One region of the Candidatus Allofournierella excrementigallinarum genome, then DNA from elsewhere that is predicted to be linked to it. Evidence: predicted binding sites of a transcription regulator. Region 1 holds the regulator's gene; the other holds the start of a gene.
The links. Region 1 encodes HrcA, which represses chaperone genes, less so after heat shock. Its sites were predicted from a motif close to TGTTAGCACTCNNNNNNNNNGAGTGCTAACA; they were not measured.
Positions count from the first base shown of each region.

Region 2: a site for HrcA is predicted at 1,961-1,991, ahead of clpB (ATP-dependent chaperone ClpB). Genes of this name have one in related genera too.

Region 1 covers NZ_CALXHK010000029.1:17,721-22,426, reverse strand. Annotated here, with positions in the region: gene ACH2AT_RS06940 (uroporphyrinogen decarboxylase family protein) at 1-848, shown strand, start outside; gene ACH2AT_RS06935 (stage V sporulation T C-terminal domain-containing protein) at 966-1,508, shown strand; gene hrcA (heat-inducible transcriptional repressor HrcA) at 1,711-2,745, shown strand; gene ACH2AT_RS06925 (nucleotide exchange factor GrpE) at 2,742-3,359, shown strand; gene dnaK (molecular chaperone DnaK) at 3,437-4,706, shown strand, end outside.
Region 2 covers NZ_CALXHK010000008.1:39,133-43,838, reverse strand. Annotated here, with positions in the region: gene ACH2AT_RS02765 (FAD:protein FMN transferase) at 1-130, opposite strand, end outside; gene ACH2AT_RS02760 (hypothetical protein) at 238-1,224, opposite strand; gene ACH2AT_RS02755 (DUF3783 domain-containing protein) at 1,375-1,767, opposite strand; gene clpB (ATP-dependent chaperone ClpB) at 2,041-4,641, shown strand; gene ACH2AT_RS02745 (hypothetical protein) at 4,703-4,706, opposite strand, start outside.

The DNA of each region.
Region 1 (4,706 bases):
GCCTCAACGACCGGGTGACCATCGACGAGTGGGGCGTGGGGCACGAGTCCACCCCCACCTCCATGCACATGACCAGGATGCTCTTCCCTCTGGGGGACGCAGAGGACGTGCAGGACATCCTGGACTACCCCCTGCCCACCTACTCGCTGAAGAACAACGGCGGTCTGGCCGGGCGGGTGCAGGCGCTGCACAAGCGGGGCATCGCGTCGGTGGGCAACATGCAGTGCACCATCTGGGAGACCTCCTGGTACATCCGGGGCATGGAAAACCTGATGATGGACATGGTGTGCGACGAGGAGATGGCCGCCGCCATTCTGGACCGGGTGGCCGCCATGAGCACCCAGCGGGCCCTTCTGTATGCCAACGCCGGCTGCGACATCCTGTTCCTGGGCGACGACATCGGCATGCAGCGCAGCATCATGATGAGCCGGGAGCTGTATGGCCGGTGGATCCAGCCCCGGCTGAAAAAGCTCATCGCCCAGGTGAAGGCCGTGCGGCCGGACATCATCGTGTTCTACCACTCCTGCGGCTTCATCGAGCCGCTGATCGACGGCCTCATCGACGCGGGCATCGACGTGCTCAACCCCATCCAGAGCGAGTGCATGGACTTTGGCGGGATCTATGCCAAATACCACGACCGGCTGGTGTTCCACGGCACCATCGGCACCCAGACGGTGATGCCCTTCGGCACGCCGGACCAGGTGCGGGCCGAGGTGTGGAAGAACCTGGACATCGCCAGCGAGGGCGGGCTGTTCGCGGCCCCCACCCACCTGCTGGAGCCGGAGGTGCCCTGGCAGAACATCCGGGCCTATGTGCAGGCCTGCCGCGACTACCCCCTTCACCGCTGACACAGGCGGCCCGGGGCCCTTTCAGGCCCCGGGCCGCTTTTTGGCCTCCGCTGCATATTTTTCCCCCGGATGCAAATACTACCAGCAGCCAATATCTGCGTTGGGAGGAACCGACTTATGAAAGCAACCGGCATCGTGCGCCGCATCGACGAACTGGGGCGGGTGGTCATCCCCAAGGAGATACGCCGCACCCAGCGCATCCGCCAGGGAGACCCGCTGGAGATCTTCACCACCGGCGACGGCGAGGTCATTTTTAAAAAGTATTCACCCATCGGCGAGATGGCCTCCTTTGCCGCCCAGTACGCCGAGGTGCTGCAAAAGAATCTTTCCCGCACCTCCATCGTCTGCGACCGGGACAGCATCATCGCCGCCGCCGGCGCCGCCCGCAGGGAGTGCCTGGAAAAGCGGGTGAGCATCCCGCTGGAAAAGCTGATGCACGCCCGCCGCGTCTATCTCCACTCCGGCCGCGCCGAGGACTGCCAGTTCCCCTGCGAGGGCGCGGCGCGCCACATCCACATCGCCGTGCCCATCGTCGCCGCCGGCGACGTGGCGGGGGCGGTGGCCCTTCTGAGCGACGAGAAGGCCGCCGTCCCCACCCCCGAGGAGCAGAAGGCCCTGGCCATCGCCGCCGCCTTCCTGGCAAAGCAGATGGAGAGCTGAAGCGCCGTTCCTCCCCGCCCGCGCCGCCCCGAAAGAGCTGGCGCGGGCCCTTTTTGTGCCCCGAGGGGGGCGGCATTGTGAACGTTCCATGAAACTTTTAAATTTTTCACACCACCCCCTTGACAGACGAATAAAATGGAGTACAATAAATTTAGCACTCAGATGTAATGAGTGCTAAAACCACGGAAAAGAGGTGGGGCGCATGGCCATGGACGACAGGAAGCAGCGGGTGCTGGAGGCCATCGTTGCCCTTTACACCCAGGGCGGCGAGCCGGTGGGCTCGGGGCTTTTGTGCCAGTATTTCGACATGGCGGTGTCCAGCGCGACCCTGCGCAACGAGATGGCCGCGCTGACAAAGCTGGGCCTTCTGGAGCAGCCCCACACCAGCGCGGGCCGGGTGCCCAGCGCCAAGGGCTACCGCTATTATCTGGATAACCTGATGCGCCCCGCGCCCGGCCTTTCCCCCCGGCAGAAAACCGAGATCGACCGCATCTTCGCCGGCCTCGACTACGAGCCGGAAAGATTGGCGGCGGGCGCGGCCAAGGCCCTGGCGGATTATTCCGGCTACATGGTGGCGGCCACCACCCCCCGGGCGGACGATCTGTGCATCGCCCACTACGAGGTGGTGCAGGTGGGCCGCTGCACCGCGGCGGTGCTGGCGGTGACCAGCGCCGGCGGCGTGCGCACCCGCGTGGCACGGCTGGACACCGACCTCACCGCTGAGGACGCGGCGCTGCTGGCCGGGGTGCTGAACCGGGGGCTGACCTTTGTGGCGCCGGCGGACCTTTCCGGCGCGGTGCTGGCGAACCTGGCCGCCGGGCTGGGCGAGCGGGGCAGCGACCTCTACCCGGTGCTGAACGCGGCGGCGGCGCTGCTGCGGCAGGCGGCCCAGGCCCGCACCTATCCCCAGGGCCTGCAGTACCTGATGCGCTGGCCGGAGCTGACCGGCCTTCTGCCCCGGGTGCTGGAGCTTTTCACCGACGACGAACGGGCCGGCAGGCTCATCACCCCCCGCACCGGCCGCACCACCGTGCTGCTGGGCGAGGACCTGCAGCGCCCGCTGCCGGGGCTTTGCTTCATGAGCAAGCGCTACCTTGCCGGCGGCGGCCTCACCGGGGCCATCGCCCTGCTGGGGCCCACCCGGATGCCCTTTGAGCAGCTGGTGCCCGTTCTTGACTATTTTGCCTTGAAACTCGGCGAGTGCATGGCCGGCAAGGCACAGGAGGACCCGCAATGATGGACGAGACCAACATCCGGCCCGAAGAGGCCGCAGCCGAAACGGCCCCCCAGGCCGAAGCGGCGCAGGAGGCCGCCGCCCCCGAGGCTGAACAGCCCGCGGCGGAAAAAGACCCCAAAAAGGAAAAGAAAGAGACCAAAAAGGAGCTGGAAAGCCAGCTGGCCGCCGCCAAAGCCGAGGCCGAAACGGCCCGCGCCGAAGCGGACGCCGCCAAGGAGCGGCTGCTGCGCACCGCCGCCGAGTACGACAACTTCCGCAAGCGCTCGGCCCGGGAGCAGGACGCCGCCTTCGGGAGCGGCGTGGCCCACGCGGTGAGCCAGATCCTCACCATCCTGGACACGCTGGAGATGGCCGAGGCCGCCCCCACCGCCGACGAGAATTTCAAGAAGGGCGTGACCCTGACGCTGGAAAAAGCCAGGGCCGCCTTCCAGGCCCTCAAGGTGGAGGAGATCCCCGCCCTGGGCCTGCCCTTCGACCCCGCGGTGCACAACGCCGTGATGCAGAAGGCGGCCGAGAACGGCGAGGAGAGCGGCACCGTCCTGCAGGTGTTCCAGAAAGGCTACAAGCTGGGTGACAAGGTCATCCGCCACGCCGCGGTCATCGTGGCCGAATAGTCCGCTGAAAGGGCTTAAAACCCCTTCCCATAGCAAAACATTCCACCCATCTGAGTAAAATTTAGGAGAGATATACTATGAGTAAAATCATTGGCATCGACCTTGGCACTACCAACAGCTGTGTTTCCGTGATCGAGGGCGGCGAGCCCGTCGTCATCGCCAACGCCGAAGGCGCCCGCACCACCCCCAGCGTGGTGGGCTTCACCAAGACCGGCGAGCGCCTGGTGGGCCAGGTGGCAAAGCGCCAGGCCATCACCAACCCCGACCGCACCGTGAGCAGCATCAAGCGCCACATGGGCACCGACTACAAGGTGACCATCGACGGCAAGGATTATAACCCCCAGCAGATCAGCGCCATGATCCTGGCGAAGCTGAAGGCGGACGCCGAGGCGTATCTCGGCGAAAAGGTCACCGACGCGGTGATCACCGTGCCCGCCTACTTCAACGACAGCCAGCGTCAGGCCACCAAGGACGCCGGCACCATCGCCGGCCTGAACGTGCGCCGCATCATCAACGAGCCCACCGCCGCGGCCCTGGCCTACGGCGCGGACAAGGACAACGACCAGAAGATCATGGTCTACGACCTGGGCGGCGGCACCTTCGATGTGTCCATCATCGAGATGGGCGACGGCGTGACCGAGGTCCTGGCCACCAACGGCGACACCCACCTGGGCGGCGACGACTTTGACCAGCGCATCATCGACTGGCTGGCCGACAACTTCCAGAAGGAGAACGGCATCGACCTGCGTCAGGACAAGATGGCCGCCCAGCGCCTGAAGGAGGCCGCCGAGAAGGCGAAGATCGAGCTTTCGGGCGTGATGAGCACCGCCATCAACCTGCCCTTCATCACCGCCGACGCCACCGGCCCCAAGCATCTGGACACCACCCTCACCCGCGCCCAGTTCGACGCGCTGACCGCCGATTTGGTGGAGCGCACCATGGGCCCCGTGCGCAAGGCTCTGGCCGACGCCGGCCTGAAGCCCGGCGACCTGGGCAAGGTGCTGCTGGTGGGCGGTTCCACCCGTATCCCCGCCGTGCAGGAGGCCGTGAAGAAGGAGATGGGCGTCGAGCCCTTCAAGGGCATCAACCCCGACGAGTGCGTTTCCATCGGCGCTGCCATCCAGGGCGGCGTGCTGAACAAGGAAGTGGGCGGCATCCTGCTGCTGGACGTCACCCCCCTGAGCCTGGGCATCGAGACCCTGGGCGGCGTTTGCACCAAGATCATCGAGCGCAACACCACCATCCCCACCAAGAAGAGCCAGATCTTCTCCACCGCGGCCGACAACCAGCCCAGCGTCGAGGTCAACGTGCTGCAGGGCGAGCGTGAGTTTGCCCGCGACAACAAGA
Region 2 (4,706 bases), on a different contig from region 1:
TGTAGCGCTCGCAGCCGGCCAGTTCCGGATCCTGGGGCGCGGAGGAGGACGCTCCCCCGCCGCCGCAGCCGCTCAGCAGCCCGGCGCACACCGCAAGGCCCAGCACAAAACTCACAACTCGTTTGCCCATGGCTTCTCCTTTTTCAAAGGGCGGCTTTCCGCCGCCGGATGGAAAAAGGGGCCGGGCCTTGCGGCCCAGCCCCGGGGTTCTATCTGTTCTCAGGCAGCTGCCTTCGATCAGGCCATGGCGCGGCCCACCGCGTCGATGAAGGCCACCACGTTCATGGTGCAGGAAGCAGCCAGGTCGGCCACGTCGGGAGCGCTGTGCTCGCCGGTCACGCCGATGGCGCTGACCTCAGCGGCGGTCTTGCCGGTCAGGTAAGCAGCGAAGGCGTTGGCCTGCTCGTTCCACTCCTTGCCGATGGGGCTGGCGGGGCGCATGCCGTAGTCGTCGCCCTGCTCCATCTTGGGAACAATGGTGTCGCCCTGGGCGGTCACAACGCCCTCGGTGGTGACATCCATTTTGGCCTGGGTGCAGTTCAGCAGGGTGCTGGTGATCTTGCCGTCCTTGTCGTAGGTGACAGCGGCGTAGGTGGTGTCGGTCTGGACCAGGCCGGCCTCGTCGGCAGTGGGCAGCTTGGAAGAGCTCATCGCGGTGGACAGGCCCAGGCCCAGGGTATCCTCGGCGGAAGCGCCCAGATCCTGAGCGTTGTTGCAGGCCTCCACGATGGCGGCCTTGATGTCCACCACGTTCATGGTGCAGGAGGCAGCCAGGTCGGCCACATCGGGAGCATTGTGCTCGCCGGTCACGCCGATGGCCTCCACCTCAGCGGCGGTCTTGCCCACCACATAGGCGGCGAAGGCGTCGGCCTGCTCGTTCCACTCCTTGCCGATGGGGCTGGCAGGGGTCATGCCGTAGTCGGTGCCCAGCTCCTGCTTGGACTTGAAGGTCAGGGAGGTGTCGAAGCTGCCGTCGGCGTTCACAGGCACCTTGTTCTGGGCCACGTCGATCTTGCAGGCAACGATCTTGCCGCTCTCGTCCACGGTCACGGCGGCGACGGTGCTGTCCACCTGGGCGTTGCCGGCGGCATCCGCGGTGGCATCCGCGGTGGTGTAGCTGGAAACGATGGCGATACCGGTCTTGACCTTCTTGGCAGAGCCGCCGCAAGCGGTGAAGCTCAGAGCCAGAGCCAGGACCATGACCAAAGCCAAAACTTTTTTCATGTTGTCTTACTCCTCTCAAAAAACGAACATATACATCCATTTGTGCCCATTGAAGGGCGGCATCCCTATTATACCTGTGTGACAGATGTTTGTCAATCTCAATTGGCAGGTAAAAGATGACAGAATGGTTCCAATCCTGCAAATTTTTTCTTATTCGGCGCTTTCCCTCACCGCCCGGTGTTCGGCGTGCAGCTCTTCCAGCAGGGCGGCGAAGGTCCAGTCCCGGTTGGTGGGCGTGACCACCGCCTTGAGAGGGATGCGCACCCCCGCGGCCTTCAGCCCGTCGAGAAAAGCGTCCAGCGCATTGCGGTCCAGCCCCCACAGCACCAGGGCGGGCGTGGGGTCCGCCGCAGCAACAGGCTCCACGCCCCTGCCCGCCCCCGGCAGGCCGCAAAGAGCGGCCACCGTGCGGCCCAGGTCCTGTTCTTCCACGGCGCGCAGGCGCACCCCGGCCCCGGCGCAGACTTTTTCCAGCCCGCTGCCCTGCGGCGCCTTCCAGGCAAGCGCGGCGGCAGGCGGCAGCGCGGCGATGTGTGCTTTCATATTTATATTCCCTCCCAAAGGGCGCGGCGGGCGGCCTTCAAAAACGTTTTGGCCGCCGCGGCGCATGCCCGTCTCTTTAGATACCATACTATAAGGGGATGATACCATATTTTTGTCCCCGCTGGCAACGCGCCCGCCCCGTTTATAAATTTTTTGTGAAAACCCTTGACATTCCATCGCGCCTGGAATACAATATTAGCAGTCGAGGCACGAGAGTGCTAAAACTAAGAATCCTTCCAAGTTGGACCGCTTTCACAAAGGGGGACGGACTGTATGAATACAAACAAGTATACCCAAAAAACGCTGGAGGCGCTGCAAAGCGCCCAGCAGCTGGCCATTGAGTACCAAAACCAGGCGCTGGAGCCCGAGCACCTTCTGGCCGCGACTGCCAGCCAGCAGGACGGGCTCATCCCGCAGCTGCTGATGAAGCTGGGCGTGGAGCCGGGCAATTTTGCCGCGGCTGCCGCCCAGAAGGTGGCGGCCCTGCCCCATGTGACGGGCTCGGGCCGCGAGCCGGGCAAGATCTATATCTCAGCGGCCACCGACAGGGTGCTCGCCGCCGCCGAGCGCACCGCCGAAAGCATGAAGGACGAATACGTCAGCGTGGAGCACCTGTTCCTGGCGCTGATCGAACAGCCCAATGAGGCGGTGCGGCAGGTGCTGCGCAGCTTCGGCATCGACAAGAACCGCTTCCTGGAGCAGCTTGCCACCGTGCGGGGCAGCCAGCGGGTGACCAGCGACCACCCGGAGGAGACCTACGATGCGCTGAAAAAGTACGGCCAGGACCTGGTGGAGCTGGCCCGCCAGCAGAAGCTTGACCCGGTGATCGGCCGTGACACCGAAATTCGGAACGTCATCCGCATTTTGTCCCGCAAGCGCAAGAACAACCCCTGCCTCATCGGCGAGGCGGGCGTGGGCAAGACCGCCATCGCCGAGGGCCTGGCCCAGCGCATCGTGCGGGGGGACGTGCCGGAAAACCTGAAAAACCGCACCATCTTCAGCCTGGACATGGGCGCGCTGGTGGCGGGCGCAAAATACCGGGGCGAGTTTGAGGAACGGCTCAAGAGCGTTCTTAACGAGGTGAAAAAGAGCGAAGGGCAGATCATCCTGTTCATCGATGAGCTCCACACCATCGTGGGCGCGGGCAAATCCGACGGCGCCATGGACGCGGGCAACCTGCTCAAGCCTCTGCTGGCCCGGGGCGAGCTGCACTGCATCGGCGCCACCACCCTGGACGAGTACCGCCAGTACATTGAGAAGGACCCGGCCCTGGAGCGCCGGTTCCAGCCGGTGCAGGTGGACCAGCCCACGGTGGAGGACACCATCTCCATCCTGCGGGGCCTGAAGGAGCGCTATGAGGTGTTCCACGGCGTGAAGATCCAGGACAGCGCCCTGATTGCCGCGGCCACTTTGTCCAACCGGTACATCACCGACCGTTTCCTGCCGGACAAGGCCATCGACCTGGTGGACGAGGCCTGCGCCATGATCCGCACCGAGATGGACTCCATGCCCTCGGAGCTGGACGATCTGCGCCGCAAGATCATGCAGCACGAAATCGAGGAGGCCGCCCTGAAGAAGGAGACCGACGCGCTGAGCGCCCAGCGGCTGGCGGCGCTGCAAAAGGAGCTGGCCGAGATGCGCGCGAAGTTCAGCGCCATGAAGGCCCAGTGGGACAACGAGAAGTCCAGCATCGGCAGCGTGCAGAGCCTGCGTGAGGAGATCGAAAAGACCAACGCGGCCATCGAGAAGGCCGAGCGGGAGTACGACCTGAACAAGGCCGCCGAATTGAAGTACGGTAAGCTGCCGGAGCTGAAGAAACAGCTGGCGGAGCAGGAGAAGAAGGCGGAGGCCGCGGGCGAAAAGCAGGACAACCTGCTGCGCGACCGGGTCACCGACGAGGAGATCGCCCGCATCGTGGCCCGCTGGACCGGCATCCCCGTGGAGAAGCTGGTGGAGGGCGAGCGTGAGAAGCTGCTGGGCCTGGAGGACATCCTGCACAAGCGGGTCATCGGCCAGGACGAGGCGGTGCAGAAGGTCACCGAGGCCATCCTGCGCAGCCGGGCCGGCATTGCGGACCCGAACCGCCCCATCGGCAGCTTTTTGTTCCTGGGCCCCACCGGCGTGGGCAAGACCGAGCTGGCCAAGGCCCTGGCCCAGGCCCTGTTCGATGACGAGAAGAACATGATCCGCATCGACATGACCGAGTATATGGAGAAGTTCAGCGTCAGCCGCCTCATCGGCGCCCCTCCGGGATACGTGGGCTATGAGGAGGGCGGCCAGCTGACCGAGGCGGTGCGCCGCCATCCCTACAGTGTGGTGCTCTTCGACGAGGTGGAGAAAGCCCACCCCGACGTGTTCAACATCCTTTTGCAGGTGCTGGACGACGGCCGCATCACCGACAGCCAGGGTCGTGTGGTGGACTTCAAGAACACCATCATCATCCTCACCAGCAACCTGGGCAGCCAGTATATCCTGGACGGCATCGGCCCGGACGGCTCCATCAGCGCCGAGGCCCGCACCGCGGTGGAGGGCCTGCTCAAGACCCAGTTCCGGCCGGAGTTCTTGAACCGGCTGGACGAAATAGTCTTCTACAAGCCCCTGACCCGGGAGGAAATTGGCGGCATCGTGGAGCTGCAGCTGGCCGACCTGCGCCAGCGTCTGGCCGAAAAGCAGCTGGGTCTCGCGGTGACCGACGCGGCCAGGGCCTTCATCATCGACGCGGGCTACGACCCCGTCTATGGCGCCCGGCCGCTGAAGCGGTTCATCCAGAGCAAGGTGGAGACCCTCATCGCCCGCCAGATCATCGGCGGCGGCCACAACGCCGGCGACACCCTGACGGTGGACGTGGAAAACGGCCAGCTGGTGCTGCGCTGACAGTTTTGAACAAAGAACGGCCCGCCCCGTGGAATACACGGGGCGGGCCGCTTTTTTGTTTTCAG